One region of the Pseudomonas sp. MUP55 genome, then DNA from elsewhere that is predicted to be linked to it. Evidence: predicted binding sites of a transcription regulator. Region 1 holds the regulator's gene; each other region holds the start of a gene.
What was found. Region 1 encodes FliA, which starts transcription of late flagellar genes. Its sites were predicted from a motif close to CTAAAGTTTNNNNNNNNNNNGCCGNTAA; they were not measured.
Positions count from the first base shown of each region.

Region 2: SC318_RS05985 (flagellar protein MotY) is a predicted target of FliA. The motif match lies at 3,243-3,270, and genes of this name have one in related genera.
Region 3: SC318_RS00170 (methyl-accepting chemotaxis protein) is a predicted target of FliA. The motif match lies at 3,579-3,606, and genes of this name have one in related genera.

Region 1 is NZ_CP138214.1:4,115,097-4,120,911, reverse strand. Features, by position in the region: gene flhF (flagellar biosynthesis GTPase FlhF) at 12-1,328, shown strand; gene fleN (flagellar synthesis regulator FleN) at 1,434-2,267, shown strand; gene fliA (RNA polymerase sigma factor FliA) at 2,264-3,004, shown strand; gene SC318_RS18455 (chemotaxis response regulator CheY) at 3,172-3,546, shown strand; gene SC318_RS18450 (protein phosphatase CheZ) at 3,565-4,353, shown strand; gene SC318_RS18445 (chemotaxis protein CheA) at 4,365-5,815, shown strand, end outside.
Region 2 is NZ_CP138214.1:1,354,467-1,360,281, reverse strand. Features, by position in the region: gene SC318_RS05995 (response regulator) at 1-293, opposite strand, end outside; gene SC318_RS05990 (argininosuccinate synthase) at 924-2,141, opposite strand; gene SC318_RS05985 (flagellar protein MotY) at 2,271-3,179, opposite strand; gene pyrC (dihydroorotase) at 3,336-4,382, shown strand; gene rnt (ribonuclease T) at 4,379-5,053, shown strand; gene SC318_RS05970 (peroxiredoxin) at 5,117-5,719, opposite strand.
Region 3 is NZ_CP138214.1:41,195-47,009, reverse strand. Features, by position in the region: gene SC318_RS00180 (CHASE2 domain-containing protein) at 1-2,204, opposite strand, end outside; gene SC318_RS00175 (response regulator transcription factor) at 2,579-3,301, shown strand; gene SC318_RS00170 (methyl-accepting chemotaxis protein) at 3,652-4,866, shown strand; gene SC318_RS00165 (response regulator) at 4,877-5,245, shown strand; gene SC318_RS00160 (STAS domain-containing protein) at 5,269-5,556, shown strand; gene SC318_RS00155 (chemotaxis protein CheA) at 5,597-5,815, shown strand, end outside.

The DNA.
Region 1 (5,815 bases):
GGTAGTGGGTTATGCAAGTGAAGCGTTTTTTCGCCGCCGATATGCGTCAGGCCATGAAGTTGGTCCGCGATGAGCTGGGCGCCGATGCCGCGATTATCGGCAACCGTCGTATTGCCGGCGGTGTCGAGCTGACGGCTGCCCTGGATTACACGCCCCAGGCCCTGGCTCCGCGCGTGCCGAACATGGAGCTGGAGGACGAGCTGCGCAAGACCGCTTCGCGCATCGTCTCGGCCCAGGCCGAACTGAGCATGCGTGGCGACAGCGATGCCACCACCAACCGCCAGCTGTTCGCCGGCTTGCCCCTGACCGCCGCCGAGCCGCTGGTTGAACCTACCTTTGTCGAACCGCCACGTCCCGCCGCGCCAGCCCCGGCCGCCACGGTCGACCAGCGCGTGTTCGATTCGATGCGCTTTGAACTCAACGGCCTGCGCGAGCTGCTCGAAGTGCAGCTCGGCTCGCTGGCCTGGACGCAACTGCAAGGCAGCAAGCCGCAACAAGCCAACCTGTGGCGTCGCCTGCAGCGCATCGGCCTGTCCGGTCCGTTGTCCCGCGACCTGCTGGCGCTGACCGCCGAAGTCCAGGAGCCGCGCCAAGCCTGGCGCATGCTGCTGGCGCATTTGGCGCGGATGATCGCCACCCCGGAAATCGAACCCCTGGAAGAAGGCGGTGTGATCGCCATGGTCGGCCCCGCCGGCATGGGCAAGACCACCACCCTGGCCAAGCTGGCCGCGCGTTATGTGCTCAAGTACGGCGCGTCGAATATCGCGCTGGTGAGCATGGACAGCTACCGCATTGGCGCCCAGGAGCAACTCAAGACCCTGGGCCGCATTCTCAATGTGCCGGTGACCCACGTCGACCCGGGCCAGTCCCTGGCCAATGCCCTCGATCCGCTGCTGCGCAAGCGCGTGGTGTTGATCGATACCGCCGGCCTGCAAGCCAGCGACCCGGCCCTGCGCATGCAGCTCGAAAGCCTGGCCGGACGCGGCATCAAGTCAAAAAATTACCTGGTGCTCGCAACCACCAGCCAGAAACAGGTTCTTACCGCTGCCTATCACAGTTACAAGCGCTGTGGCCTGGCCGGTTGCATCCTGACTAAACTGGATGAAACCGCCAGCCTGGGCGAAGTGTTGAGCCTGGCAATCAGTCATGAACTGCCGGTCGCCTACCTGACCGACGGGCCGCGGATCCCGGATGATTTGCATCTGCCGCGCCGTCATCAGTTGGTCAGCCGTGCTGTCAGTGTGCAAATGCAAGACGAGCCTAGCGAGGAAGCGATGGCCGACATGTTCGCCGACCTTTACCACAACCCGGCAAAGCGGGTGGGGTGAGGCAGGATGAACACCGTGAAATGTACCTACATCGATGGCCTGCAAGCGATACACGCGGCCAACCCCTGTAGCCTGCGTCTAAGCAAGACAAGGTAAAGAAATAAAATGGGCAGCATGCATCCCGTACAGGTGATCGCGGTGACCGGCGGCAAAGGTGGCGTCGGCAAAACTAACGTGTCAGTGAATTTGTCCCTGGCCCTGGCAGAGCTTGGCCGTCGCGTCATGCTGCTGGATGCTGATCTGGGCCTGGCGAACGTGGACGTTCTGCTGGGGCTGACACCCAAACACACCCTCGCCGATGTGATCGAAGGTCGCTGTGAGCTGCGCGATGTGCTGCTCCAGGGCCCCGGTGGCATCCGCATCGTGCCGGCCGCCTCGGGCACCCAGAGCATGGTGCACCTGAGCCCGGCGCAGCATGCCGGCCTGATCCAGGCTTTCAGCGATATCGGCGACAACCTCGACGTGCTGGTGATCGACACCGCCGCCGGGATCGGCGAGTCGGTGGTCAGCTTTGTGCGCGCCGCCCAGGAAGTGCTGCTGGTGGTCTGCGACGAACCCACCTCGATCACCGACGCCTACGCCCTGATCAAACTGCTTAACCGTGACTACGGCATGAACCGCTTCCGCGTGCTGGCCAACATGGCCCAGAGCCCGCAGGAAGGCCGCAACCTGTTTGCCAAGTTGACCAAGGTCACGGATCGCTTCCTCGACGTCGCCTTACAATACGTCGGTGCGGTGCCCTACGACGAGTGTGTGCGCAAGGCCGTGCAGAAGCAGCGTGCGGTCTATGAAGCGTTCCCCCGTTCGAAGTGCGCACTGGCGTTCAAGGCCATTGCCCAGAAGGTCGATACCTGGCCGTTGCCTGCCAACCCTCGGGGGCATCTGGAGTTTTTCGTCGAGCGATTGGTACATCAGACGAGCGCAGGACCGGTGCTATGACAGCGAACGGCTACAACGCCTACAAGAAGTCCGCCCGTGACACTCAGGGCGAATTGATCGAGCGCTATGCGCCGTTGGTCAAGCGTATTGCCTATCACCTGTTGGCTCGTCTGCCCGCCAGCGTGCAGGTGGAAGACCTGATCCAGGCCGGCATGATCGGCCTGCTCGAAGTGTCGACCAAATACGATGCGAGCAAAGGCGCGAGTTTCGAGACGTATGCGGGTATTCGTATCCGTGGTGCGATGCTCGATGAGGTGCGTAAAGGGGATTGGGCGCCGCGTTCGGTACACCGCAATACGCGAATGGTCAGTGACGCAATTCGCGCAATTGAAGCAAAAACCGGTCGTGACGCTAAAGATCATGAAGTTGCGGCCGAACTCCAATTGAGTCTCGATGATTATTACGGGATTTTGAACGATACCTTGGGCAGCCGCCTGTTCAGTTTCGACGACCTGTTGCAGGACGGCGAACACGAAGGGCTGCACGAGGACGGCGCGAGCGCGCATATGGAACCGTCGCGCGATCTGGAAGATGAACGCTTCCAGGGGGCGCTGGCGGAGGCCATTGCCAATTTGCCGGAGCGCGAGCGCCTGGTGTTGGCGCTGTACTACGACGAAGAGCTGAACCTCAAGGAAATCGGTGAGGTCCTGGGGGTCAGCGAATCGCGTGTCAGCCAGTTGCATAGCCAGTGCGCGGCCCGCTTGCGGGGGCGGTTGGGAGAGTGGCGCGCGCGCTGACAGGCAGTGTGGGGACACTGCAGACGCTACCGCGGGGGTATGAGCCTTCGCGGTTTCGTTGCGTGGTGCCCTGGGCAGTCCTTTTTGTGTAACGCCTGTTGAATGAAGTGGCGCGTCCAGGTGCTGGGCGCGTTTAAGACTGCTTGGAGGTCGAATTGGACAAGAACATGAAAATCCTCATCGTTGATGACTTCTCAACGATGCGGCGGATCATAAAAAACCTGTTGCGTGACCTTGGGTTCACAAACACGGTCGAGGCGGACGATGGCATTACCGCCATTCCGATCCTCAACAGCGGCAGCATCGACTTTCTGGTAACCGACTGGAACATGCCGGGCATGACCGGTATCGACTTGCTGCGCCACGTGCGTGCCGATGAAAAACTGCGCAGCCTGCCGGTGTTGATGGTGACCGCCGAAGCCAAGCGTGAACAGATCATTGAAGCCGCCCAGGCCGGGGTCAACGGTTACGTGGTCAAGCCATTCACAGCATTGGCCTTGAAAGAGAAGATCGAAAAAATCTTCGAACGCATCCACGGCTAAAGCCATCGCGGGGGAGCTATGGAGAATAACGAAACGTCACAGGGCGATTTTGAGTCGACCCTGAAGAAACATGCTCACCAGTTGGTCGACAGCCTTGAAAAGGGCCAGTTCGGTGATGCGGTGCAGTTGATCCATGAGCTTAACCAGACCCGTGACCGCGGCCTGTACCAGGAAGTGGGCAAGCTCACGCGTGAGCTGCACAGCGCGATCGTCAATTTCCAGATTGACCCGCGCATGCCCCAGGCCGAAGAAATTTCGCAGATCACCGATGCCACCGAACGCCTGTCCTATGTGGTCAGGCTGACCGAGGCGGCGGCCAACCGCACCATGGACCTGGTGGAGAACGCCACGCCTCTGGTCAACGGCATGGCCACTGAAGCCCAGGCCCTGAGCGCTGACTGGGGCCGCTTCATGCGCCGTGAAGTGGGGGCTGAAGAGTTCCGTGAGCTGGCCCGCCGGGTTGACGGTTTTCTGTCGCGCAGCGAACAGGAAAACCGCACGGTGGCCAGCAACCTCAACGACATTCTGCTCGCCCAGGATTACCAGGACCTCACCGGTCAAGTGATCAAGCGTGTGACCCAACTGGTCACCGAAGTGGAAAGCAACCTGCTCAAACTGGTGCTCATGGCCGGCCAGGTCGACCGTTTTGCCGGCATCGAACATGACCGCGAAGCGATCCTCTCGGAAAAAGATCCACAAAAACATCTCGCCAAGGGTGAAGGTCCGCAGATTCATGCCGATAAACGTGAAGACGTCGTATCCGGTCAAGATGACGTAGACGATTTGCTGTCCAGTTTAGGCTTCTAAGGAGCACCCACATGAGCTTCGGCGCCGATGAAGAAATCCTTCAGGATTTCCTTGTAGAGGCCGGCGAAATTTTAGAGCAACTGTCCGAACAACTGGTCGAGCTGGAAAGCCGTCCGGATGATGCGAACCTGCTCAATGCAATTTTTCGCGGTTTTCACACTGTAAAAGGGGGCGCCGGCTTCCTCCAGCTCCATGAGCTGGTGGAGTGCTGCCACATCGCCGAGAACGTCTTCGACATCCTGCGCAAGGGTGAGCGTCAGGTCGACTCGGAATTGATGGACGTGATTCTCGAAGCACTCGATGCGGTCAACGGCATGTTCAGCCAGGTGCGTGAACGTGCACCGGTCACCGCCGCCACCCCGGAACTGCTGGCCGCCCTGGCGCGCCTGGCCGAACCGGCGGCCGAAGCACCGGCCGCGCAAGCCGAGCCTGAGCCTGTGGTAGAAGCCGAGCCGGACGTGACCGACAGCGAGTTCGAACAGCTGCTCGATTCGCTCAATGCGGTCAAGGCTCAAGCTGAGGCCCCGGCTCCGGCTGCAGCCGCGCCTGTTGCCGCGCCGACCAGCGAAGACATTACCGACGCGGAATTCGAATCCCTGCTCGATCAGTTGCATGGCAAGGGCCAGTTCGCGGCTGACGCCGTGGCTCCGGCCGCTGCACCGCCGGCGCCAGCCGCCAGCGCCAGCACCGATATCACCGACGACGAATTCGAGGCGCTGCTCGACCAGCTGCATGGCAAAGGCACGTTCGTCGCCGATGCCCTGCCGAACGTTGCGGCCACCGCAGCCGCTCCAGCTGCCAAGTCTGAACCGGCCGCTGACGGACTGATCTCCGACAACGAGTTCGAAGCCTTGCTGGACGAGCTGCACGGCAAAGGCAAGTTCACCGAAGTGGCCCCTGCCGCCGCCGCGGCGGTGGCTACGCCAGCACCGGTCGCCGCCAAAGCCGCGGCTCCGGCCGCCGCGCCCGCCCCGGCGCGTGCCGCCGCTGCGCCGGTTGCCGACAAGCCTGCCAGTGAAGCCGAAACCACCGTGCGCGTGGACACTGCGCGCCTGGACGACATCATGAACATGGTCGGCGAACTGGTACTGGTGCGTAACCGCCTGGTGCGCCTGGGCCTGAACAGTGGCGACGAGGCCATGCAGAAGGCCGTGTCGAACCTGGACGTGGTCACCGCGGACCTGCAGACCGCCGTGATGAAAACGCGCATGCAGCCGATCAAGAAGGTCTTCGGCCGTTTCCCGCGCCTGGTGCGCGACCTGGCGCGTCAGCTCAAGAAAGAAATCAATCTGGAACTGGTTGGCGAAGAAACCGACCTCGACAAGAACCTCGTCGAGGCCCTGGCCGACCCGCTGGTCCACTTGGTGCGCAACGCCGTCGACCATGGCGTGGAAACCCCGGAAGAACGCGAAGCCTCCGGCAAGTCACGCGGTGGCAAGGTGATCCTGGCGGCCGAGCAAGA
Region 2 (5,815 bases), 2.8 Mb from region 1:
CCAGCCTGCATGCAACGCATGGAAAAATGACCAGGCGCCTGGGACGTCAGCACCAGCACCTTGAACGATACGGCTTGCTTGGTTGACGCCAACCGACAAATAACTTCAAGGCCGTCGAGTTTGGGAATTCCAATATCCAGGATGACAATGTCCGGCATATGTTCCCGCGCAAGTTGCAACGCATCGACACCGTTATCAGTCTCGGCGACGACCTCATAACCATGACGTTCCATTAGCATGCGCACAGCAAGCCGAATGACGGGATGATCATCCACGATCAGCACTTTATTCATGAGAAAGTCCAATTTCGCTGTTCGAATTATTTAGAGAAAGCACAATAGCCTAGTCGTCTGCTAGTTGGCATAGTCTTCCCACCCGAGCAACAGCAGGCAGAGACCCAACCCACAACAAGATAGGAATTGACCTACAAAAATTCGCCAGCTTGGATGCCTTCAACTTTATGGAGCCTTTCAGACCTTTCCCCAGGCGTACATATTTTGAGTGAATTATCCTCAGCCTCAGGCACGCAGGGTAAACATGGCGCACGAGGCTTTCAGGAAATGCCCCTTGTGTGCCCCTGAAACTTACACGCCGGCTTGTAAATACCGCATCAGTTTTAGTTCCATTCAACATAGTTATCCATACTCCATTTTCCTACAGAAAATTCCACAAATTACATATCCATTTCTCCCACGTGAGTGAATTTTCTGTAAGACATAGTTCCTATGCAGATGTAAAAAACCTTGCCGTGGACGAATAAAATTCTGAAACCGAAAAAACACCTTAGAAGATTTAGCAAGAACGCCTTAAACACGACCTAAACGGAAATAAACGTGCGCGCTGCTTTAATGCACCCATGTGTATATTCAGAGCAAAAAAAAAGCCCCTTGATCAAGGGGCTTTTTTCACGACAGGCACAACACTCAGAACAACTTGCGTCCTTTGTTGGCCGCGATGCGCATGCGCAAGGCGTTCAACTTGATGAAGCCCGCTGCATCCGCCTGGTTGTAAGCGCCGCCATCTTCCTCGAAGGTCGCAATGTTGGCGTCGAACAGCGACTCATCGGACTTGCGACCGGTGACGATCACATTGCCCTTGTACAGTTTCAGGCGCACGACGCCGTTCACGTGGGCCTGGGAGGCGTCGATCATCTGCTGCAGCATCAGACGCTCAGGACTCCACCAGTAACCGGTGTAGATCAGGCTGGCGTACTTGGGCATCAACTCATCTTTGAGGTGGGCCACTTCACGGTCCAGGGTGATGGACTCGATGGCGCGGTGGGCACGCAACATGATGGTGCCGCCCGGTGTTTCGTAGCAGCCGCGGGACTTCATGCCCACATAGCGGTTCTCGACGATGTCGAGACGGCCGATGCCGTGTTCGCCACCGATACGGTTCAGGGTCGCCAATACGGTGGCGGGTGTCATCTCGACACCGTCCAGCGCGACGATGTCGCCGTTGCGGTAGGTCAGTTCCAGGTACTGCGGCTTGTCTGGAGCGTTCTCCGGGGAGACGGTCCATTTCCACATGTCTTCTTCGTGCTCGGTCCAGGTGTCTTCCAGCACGCCGCCTTCATAGGAGATGTGCAGCAAGTTGGCATCCATCGAGTACGGGGATTTCTTCTTGCCGTGACGCTCGATCGGGATCGCGTGCTTTTCAGCGTAATCCATCAGCTTTTCACGGGACAGAAGGTCCCATTCACGCCAAGGGGCGATCACTTTTACGCCGGGCTTGAGGGCGTAGGCACCCAGTTCGAAACGCACCTGGTCGTTGCCCTTGCCGGTGGCGCCATGGGAAATGGCATCAGCGCCGGTTTCGTTGGCGATTTCGATCAGGCGCTTGGCGATCAGCGGACGTGCGATGGAGGTACCGAGCAGGTACTCACCTTCGTAGACGGTATTGGCGCGAAACATCGGATAAACGAAATCGCGGACGAACTCTTCGCGCAGGTCGTCAATGTAGATCTCTTTCACGCCCATGGCTTGCGCCTTGGCACGTGCAGGTTCGACCTCTTCGCCCTGACCCAGGTCAGCGGTGAAGGTCACCACTTCACAGTTATAAGTATCCTGCAGCCACTTGAGGATCACCGAAGTGTCCAGGCCGCCGGAATACGCGAGAACGACCTTGTTTACGTCGGCCATGCCATCACTCCACGGGGTTGTACGGAAAGGCGACGATTCTACCGATCAAAACCGTGAAATTACAGGGGCGCGACAGCAAATGAAGATAAAGCGACAGATTATGTCGAACGAGCGACCGATGGTCGCACGTTATGAGGTTGCTGCAGGGTTGCTGGAAGCTGTCGCCTGGGGCGCCGGTTTCTCCGGAGCCGCCACCCTTTCCAGCTGGACATTGACCCGACGGTTGCGCGCTCGGTTGGCGGCATTGGTGTTGGGCGCCAGAGGGTAGCTTTCGCCGTGGAACCGCAGGGTGACCTGCGATTCCTGAATGCCATTGGCCTTGAAGTAGTCCATCACCGCCAGGGCGCGGCGTCGCGAGACATCACGGTTGGTCAGGCGGTTGCCGCTGTTGTCCGAGTGGCCGTTCAACTCGATGTGGTTCACGGTGGGGTCAGCTTTCATGAACGCGACAATCACCGACAACTTCTTCTTGGCCGCCGCATCCAGTTCGATGCCCCCGCCCGGGAAGCCGACTTCGGTCTGCTTGATCTGATCGTAGTTCATCGGCAGCAGCTTGGCCGTACACAGCTGATAGTCGTTGTAGGCCTTGTTGAACTTCACCGGCAGCAGGCGAATTTCCGAGTAGCCACCTTCGCGACCGTAATGCCGTACGGTCGGGCTGCGGCCTTCGAGCAAGCCAGTGAACAGCCGACCGGCCTGGGCCTGGGAGCTGTTGAACAACACATCGCCACTGCCCACGCGTACCGCACCGAGGTTGATATCACCACGGCCCGGTTGCCAGGGCGCCGCGGCGGCCAATAACGTGGCGGAGCCGGCACCGAGCGAGCCGTTATAGGCTTTCAGACGAAATGTCGCCTGCTCGCCCGCCCGGCGCACGAACTCACCCGAGCCGAAATCGGTGATCGGCTGGGTCAGGCGGCACTCGAACTGGTCGCCCTCCACCTTCCACTCAATATTCTCCAGACGTGTCTGGAACGTGAGGGCCATCGCAGGCAGGCTGGCGAACACACTGAGCAGGGCTAGATAATGCTGGCGCACGGGAGGCTCCACTGGTTACTACAACACTTCAAAGCGTCATACATCGTTAAGGCATACCCAGTGCTATCGGTTGCATCCTGCAAAACTTGATAGCGAGTGCCTGCTCGAGTCTTTTCCGGTAGCATTCCCACCAGATTGACCCGCCTGGAATCCCCAATGTCCGACCGCCTGACCCTGCTGCGTCCCGACGACTGGCATATTCATCTTCGCGATGGTGCTGCGTTGCCCCAAACCGTGGCCGATGTTGCGCGAACGTTTGGCCGCGCCATCATCATGCCTAACCTGGTACCACCGGTGCGTAACGCAGCCGAAGCCGATGCCTATCGCCAGCGAATCCTCGCTGCGCGCCCGGCCGGCAGTCGCTTCGAACCGTTGATGGTGCTCTACCTTACCGACCGCACCCAGCCCGAAGAAATCCGCGAGGCCAAGGCCAGCGGTTATGTCCACGCCGCCAAGCTGTACCCGGCGGGCGCGACCACCAACTCCGATTCCGGTGTGACCAGTATCGACAAGATCCTGCCGGCCATCGAAGCGATGGCCGAGGTCGGCATGCCGTTGTTGATCCACGGTGAAGTCACCCGTGGCGATGTCGACGTGTTCGACCGGGAGAAGGTCTTCATCGACGAGCACATGCGCCGGGTGGTCGAGCTGTTTCCGACCCTCAAGGTGGTGTTCGAACACATCACCACCGCAGATGCCGTGCAGTTCGTCACCGAGGCTTCGGCCAACGTCGGCGCGACCATCACCGCACACCACCTGTTGTACAACCGCAACCACATGCTGGTGGGCGGGATTCGGCCGCACTTTTACTGCTTGCCGATCCTCAAGCGCAACACCCATCAGGTGGCATTGCTGGACGCCGCCACCAGCGGCAACCCGAAGTTCTTCCTCGGTACCGACTCGGCGCCCCACGCGCAGCATGCCAAGGAAGCCGCCTGCGGTTGCGCGGGCTGCTACACCGCGTTTGCCGCCATCGAGCTGTACGCCGAAGCGTTCGAACAACGCAACGCCCTGGACAAACTCGAAGGCTTCGCCAGCCTCAATGGCCCGCGCTTCTATGGCCTGCCGGCGAATACCGACCGCATCACCCTGGTCCGTGAAGACTGGACCGCCCCTGCCAGCCTGCCCTTTGGCGAGTTGACCGTTATCCCGCTGCGCGCCGGTGAAACACTGCGCTGGCGCCTGCTGGAGGAAAGAAAGTGAGTGAAGACCATTACGATGACGAACAGGAACATGGCGGTGGCGGCGGTTCGCGCCATCCGATGGCCGAGCGTTTCCGCGGCTACCTGCCTGTGGTTATCGACGTAGAAACCGGCGGCTTCAACTGCGCCACCGATGCCTTGCTGGAAATTGCCGCGACGACTATCGGCATGGACGAGCAGGGCTTCGTGTACCCGGAACACACCCACTTCTTCCGCGTCGAGCCGTTTGAAGGCGCCAACATCGAAGCGGCGGCCCTGGAGTTCACCGGGATCAAGCTCGATCACCCATTGCGCATGGCGGTGAGTGAAGAAGCGGCGCTCACCGACATTTTCCGCGGCGTACGCAAGGCGCTGAAGGCCAATGGTTGCAAACGCGCGATCCTGGTAGGGCACAACAGCAGCTTCGACCTGGGTTTCCTGAACGCCGCCGTGGCGCGCCTGGACATGAAACGCAACCCGTTCCATCCCTTCTCCAGCTTCGACACCGCCACCCTCGCCGGCCTCGCCTACGGTCAGACCGTACTGGCAAAAGCCTGCCAGGCCGCCGGTATCGACTTCGACGGTCGCGAGGCTCACTCGGCCCGCTACGACACCGAGAAGACCGCCGAGCTGTTCTGCGGCATCGTCAACCGCTGGAAGCAGATGGGCGGCTGGGAAGACTTCAACGACTGAAGCGAATCCCGTGCATAAAAAAACCGGCCTTCTCAGGCCGGTTTTTTTTACCTTGAATCTGGCTTACAGCTTGCCAGCGTTCTCGGTCAGGTAAGCCGCAACACCTTCGGTGGAAGCGGTCATGCCTTTGTCGCCTTTTTTCCAGTTGGCAGGGCAGACTTCGCCGTGCTCTTCGTGGAATTGCAGAGCGTCGACCAGACGAATCAGCTCTTCCATGTTACGGCCCAACGGCAGGTCGTTGATGATCTGCGAGCGTACAACGCCCTTGTCGTCGATCAGGAACGCGCCACGGAAAGCCACGCCGCCTTCGGACTCAACGTCATAGGCCTTGGCGATATCGTGCTTCATATCGGCAGCCATGGTGTATTTGACTTTGCCGATGCCGCCATCGTTGATGGCGGTGTTGCGCCAGGCGTTGTGGGTGAAGTGGGAGTCGATGGAAACGGCGACCACTTCAACATTGCGCGCCTCGAAATCGTCCATGCGGTGATCCAGAGCGATCAGCTCGGATGGGCAGACGAAGGTGAAGTCCAGCGGGTAGAAGAACACCAGGCCGTATTTGCCTTTGATGGCTTCAGACAGTTTGAAGCTGTCTACGATTTCGCCATTGCCGAGGACGGCGGGTACGTCGAAATCCGGGGCTTGTTTGCCGACGAGTACGCTCATTGGATATCTCCTGATGTAAGGGTGACGATTGAAGTAACAGGACCAGCATCGAGTCTGCCTTGGTTCAGCGACAGACCTGTGACGCAGTCACGCTTC
Region 3 (5,815 bases), 1.9 Mb from region 1:
CCGCCGTGGCGTTCCACAACGGCCTTCACCATCGTCAGGCCCAACCCTAGTCCGTCACTGCCTTGGGCCGAATCGAAGCGCCGATATTGGTTGAACAGCTCCGGCAAATCGGCGGGCGCAATCCCCGGCCCCTGGTCGCTGATGCGGCACTCCAACCAACCCTGTGCACTGCCGTGGCTTAACGTGACGGTTGTGTGGGACGGAGAATATTTGATCGCGTTTTCCAGCACGTTGAACAGCGCACGGGTGAGCAACGATTGATCGGCGTAGACCATGCCTTCGTCTGCCTCATCCAGGTCGTGAACCAGATGGATGCCCTTGAGCTGGGCGATGACCGCCACTTGATCGAAAGCATCCATCACGAGCATGGCGAACAAGGTGGGCTGGAATTGGTAGCCGTCAGCCTCGGCTTTGGCCAGTTGCACGAAGGACTCGGTGAGGCCCAAGGCACGGCGGACCTGTTGCTCGATCTGAGCAAAGACCGGTGATTCGCTGCCATGCACATCCAACAGTGCAAGGATTGCCGAGTGCGGCGCACGCAAGTCATGAGACAGGAACCGCAGCATGGTCTCGCGATGCTGCTGGGCTTCACGTTCCTTGCTCAAATCGGTGAGGCTCAGCAGCCAACCGAGCGCGAAATCACCTTCCGCCGGCAGCAAGGGCGCCAGCTCCATCCGCAGGCTGCGCTGGTGTATGTCACGGAACTCGACTAATTCCATCTCCGAAAGGGCGGGGCGAACGCCGTCATTGAGCGGCGGATAACCCAGGTCGGCGAGTTGTTCGATGAGGTTTTCACTGACCAGGTCATTACCGAAAACGTCACGTGCAACGCGATTGGCCAACAGGATGCTGCCCTGTGGATCTGTGATCAGCGTCGCTACCGGCAGGCATTCCAAGCCATCGGCCATAAAGCGCCGGGTATCGCGCGTGCGGCTGACTGCTTGCTCCAGGGCGAAGATGCGCCCTTGGAGCACATCACCTTTGCTTGCCGGTGCACGGCGGCGCTCTGGCAAGACTTTGGGTTCGTTATCCAGCCGAGCCAGTTCCCAGCCGAAGTAGGCGAGGATCACACTCAAGCGCCGCCAGTTCCATATCAGATAGCTGAGCAATAGCCCAATCAGACACGCCGCCGGTGACCACCAGTGCCCAAGGTTCAGCAGCACCCATGAAATCAGTAACGATGCAGCCATGCCGCCAAGCGTCATCCATAACGCATAACGCGGGCGATACAGCAGCAGGCCCAGCAGCACTGCCACCAGGGACGTCGCCATCAGCGCCGCCAGCCAACCCGGCAGGTCGACAATGCTGCGCCCCTGCAGCAGGCCATTAAGCACATTGGCCTGGATCTCCACACCCGCCGTCGAGCCGGTAGAGGAGAGCGGCGTAACGAAACTTTCGCCCATTCCGTAGGCCGTGGCGCCGACCAGAATCAGGCGACCGCGCAGCCATTCGGGAGACACCTCGCCACGCAGTACGCTGGCGTAGGACACGCTGGGGAAGCGTTCATCCGCAGAGGTGAACGGGACGCGAATTTCATGCTCCTGATGCCATTGCTGACTTCGGGGCTCTTGAGGCATTCCCGGCATTCCCGACGTTTGCCCGTTCAACGTGAACGCCAGCCAGGCCAATTGCGGCAGTGTGCTTCCCGGTGGGCCTTCACGCAGATAGAGGCTGCGCACGACACCATCGTCATCCGATTCGACGTTGATATGCCCAATGCCCCTGGCGCACCTGAGCAAGGGCGACAATGGCTCCCCAGTCTGCCTGAACCGTTCTCTGCTATCAGTCACGATGGGCAGCACTACATTGCCTGCCTTGCACACCGCATCGGCCAAGCGTTGATCACCTACGCCGTCGCCGGGCTCACTGAAGAGCACATCGAACAAAATGCCAGCAGGCTGGGCGGCGCTCAGGCGTTCGATCAAGTCTGCATGCACACTGCGCGGCCAAGGCCATGGGCCGAGTTCTTCCAGGCTTGGCGCGTCAATAGTCACCAGCACGATGCGTGGATCTACGGGTAACGGTGCCAACTGACGCAGGCTGTCGTAGAGCGGGTTATTCAGGGCCAGGCCTGGGCTCAAGGACAAGTACGCAGTGAAGGGCAACAAAACCAGGCCGATCAACAGCCATTCCCGTACCAGCCCGTGAAACAGCAGCTGCGCGCGGGTGGGCTGGCGCTTTTCAGCCTCGCCCCATAGTTTCACAGCGCCACCGCCACAGGCCTGAAATAGCCGCAATGATCGTCAGATGAAAGTGTCATAAGCCCCGGTCTCCCTCCAGGTGGCCACGATGAAACGCATCAGAGGTGTTGCAACCCGTGAAGCTTATTTGGGTCTTACTGCAGGTCCAAGCGGTCCACAATACCGTACCTTGATCCTTTTCCTCATAGGCGGGAGCCGGTATCTTTACCCTAGGGGACCGAGCAGTATCGACAGGTTACTGGCCTTTGACATCAGCGTACCGAGAGATTCGAACCTCGTTGTATCCCAGCATAATTATTCAGATTCAGAGGCTGTTATTAGTGCTTGCACGGTGTGCCTCTGATTAAGCTGCCGTTTTTTTCAGGAAGGACCCACTCATGCGTGTCGCAATACTGGATGACGAGCCCGCTGAATTGAGGCGGGTGGAACAGACACTGCGACAAATCCCCAGCACCCCGGATCAGCCCTGGTCCCTGCATTGCTTCGAGCGCGGAGAAGACCTGCTGCGCCAACTGCGCCGTGAAACTTTCGACCTGTTGATCCTCGACTGGCAACTTCCGGATATCACCGGAATTGCGTTGTTGCGCTGGACCCGTGAGCACATGGAATCACCGCCTGCCGTGATCATGCTCACCAGCCGCGATGCCGAGAGCGATATCGTCATGGCACTCAACAGTGGGGCGGATGACTACGTCAGCAAACCCTTTCGTCCTAACGAACTCAAAGCGCGTGTCAGCGCGGTTCTGCGGCGTCATGGCCTGCAAAAATCTTCTACCAGCGAACTACAGAGCTTTAACGACCTGACCTTCGATGACGCGGAGCTGACCGTCACCCGCGCAGGCAAACCCATCAACCTGACCGAGCGGGAGTACAGGCTGGCCAGCTGTCTATTCGCTAACTTGGCCCGGCCGCTTTCTCGCGAATACCTATATGAACGGTTTTGGACGCATGAAGAGATGCTGTCATCGCGGCCGTTGGACACGCATATCTACCGACTGCGCAACAAACTGGGGCTGACAGCCGACAGGGGTTGGCAGCTGCTGACGATCTACGGGTACGGATATCGACTGGAAAGCGTCGCGTCGACCGCCACGGGTTGAACCGACAGTGTTCCACGTGGAGCATTTAAAAACTCATCAAGCATCGAGTAAAAAAAGGCCACGCTTTGCGTCGGCCTTTTTTATGGTCGGTGTCCCGAAGGGTTGAGCTCAAAATAGGGCCGTAATCAGCCAAAAGCGACTTGCCCATACTCATGAACGACGTTTCAGAAGTCGAGTGGCTGAAGCATCGACCACGCGAGTCCTGCCTCTTCTCACTTGATCCAATCTGCCCGTAAATATGCCTGTCACAAACCAGACGGAAGGCGCCCGTACAGGCCTAAAGATGCGGCGCACAAGGCAGATAACTCCTATGTTGTTTATATCCGCAACAATGTTCAAGGATCGAACTCATGACCTCGCGCCCATCCAGTCGTATTCACCATCCCGCTCAACCGCGCTTTCGTTGGTTCGCTCTCATCCCTGTGGTACCCGCCGTCATCTGGGTATTGCTGCAATCAACGTCCCAAGCTGACCTGGCCGCCTGCGCGGCACTCTTGCTGATCGGCCTCGGCGCATGCGTCTGGAGCACGCGTTCGCACCGGGATGCCGTGATGCGCGCTGTATCAGACACCTTGATGAACCAGGCGGACTCGCACGCAGCGAACCTCGGCACGGCCTCGCGGGCGAAGCTGGACGAAGTATTGCTGGGCGCCATGCCGATTTGGGCCAAACAGGTTGAGAGCTCGCGCCAGCAGACTGAAGAAGCGATCGTGAGCCTGGCCAACCGCTTCACCGGGATCGCGGCGCGGTTGCAGGAAACTGTGCAGGCCTCGCAACAGGCTGCTGGCGAATTGGACGGGCAAGCCGCCGACGGTGCACTCAAGGTGCTGGCGAGCAGCGACAGCGAGCTGAGCCAAGTGATCAACTCGCTCAAGGCCACTCAAACCAGCCGCGACCAGACGCTGACCCAAGTGCGCAGCCTTACCGCCTACACCGGCGAGCTGCGGACCATGGCCGCCGACGTCGCCGCTATCGCCGCGCAAACAAACCTGCTGGCGCTCAATGCTGCCATCGAAGCCGCCCGCGCCGGCGAAGCAGGGCGTGGCTTCGCCGTGGTCGCCGATGCCGTACGCAGCTTGTCGAGCAAGTCGAGCGAGACCGGCCAGCAGATGTCAGCCAAGGTCGACATTATCAACAATGCGATCACCCAATTGGTACAGGCTGCATCGAGCAGCGCGGATCAGGACAGCCATTCCGTCGGCGCGTCCGAGCAGAGCATCCAGAACGTACTCGCCCGTTTTCAGAACATCACCGGGCGTCTGGCCGAGTCGGCAGATCTGCTCAAGCAGGAAAGCTACGGCATTCGTGACGAGATGACCGATGTACTGGTGAATCTGCAATTCCAGGACCGCGTCAGCCAAATTCTAAGCCACGTGCGCGACAACATGAACGCCCTGCACGATCACCTGCTCCAGGCCAACCAATCGCCGGATCAGCCAGTGACCGTAGACGCCCGTCAGTGGCTGGCGAGCATGGAGTCGACCTACGCCACGGACGAACAGCGGCGCACGCACCATGGCACAGCGGCCGCGCAAAAGGACTCACAGGACATAACCTTCTTTTAGGGAGCACAAAATGGCGAAGAATGTATTAGTGGTCGACGACTCCAGCAGCGTGCGCCAAGTGGTGGGCATTGCCTTGAAGAGCGCCGGTTACGACGTGATCGAGGCGAGCGACGGCAAGGATGCACTGAGCAAGCTCAACGGGCAGAAGGTGCACCTGATCATCAGCGACGTGAACATGCCCAATATGGACGGCATCACGTTCGTGAAAGAGGTCAAGAAAATGGCCAACTATAAATTCACGCCCATCATCATGCTGACCACCGAGTCGCAGGAATCCAAGAAAGCTGAAGGCCAGGCAGCGGGCGCCAAGGCATGGGTGGTCAAGCCATTCCAGCCGGCGCAGATGCTGTCGGCGGTCTCTAAATTGATCCTGCCCTGATATTCGGCATCCAGGAGGCTTCTATGGCGATTACCTGCGAAACCGCCGACGACACGGCCCGGGTGGGCATTGAAGGCGAACTGACGATCTACACCGTCGCCGAGCTGGCGGCCGCCCTGTTGCCGCAAGTGGGCGCGGCGTCGCGTCTTGAGCTGGACCTGTCAGAGGTCACGGAAATGGACGGCGCCGGCCTGCAGCTGCTCGCAGTGCTGCAGCGTGAAGCAGGCATCAACGGCACCGCATTGAGCGTGGTCGGCAAGAGCCAAGCGGTCATGCAAACGTTTCAACTATGTGGCAGCGCCGCCTCTTAGCCAGCGCCGCCAGCGTTCATTGTCGACAAGGAAAGTCCAAGTGATCAATCTCGATCAGGCACTGCAGACATTCATCGTGGAGGCGCGTGAGCTGTTGCAAGCCATGGAGCAATCCTTGCTGCAACTGGAAAACGAGCCCGGCGACCAGGATGCCATCGGCGCGATTTTTCGCGCCGCACATACCATCAAAGGCTCCGCCGGCCTGTTCGGTCTGTCGCCCATTGTGAGCTTTACGCACATCGTCGAGGATGTACTTGAC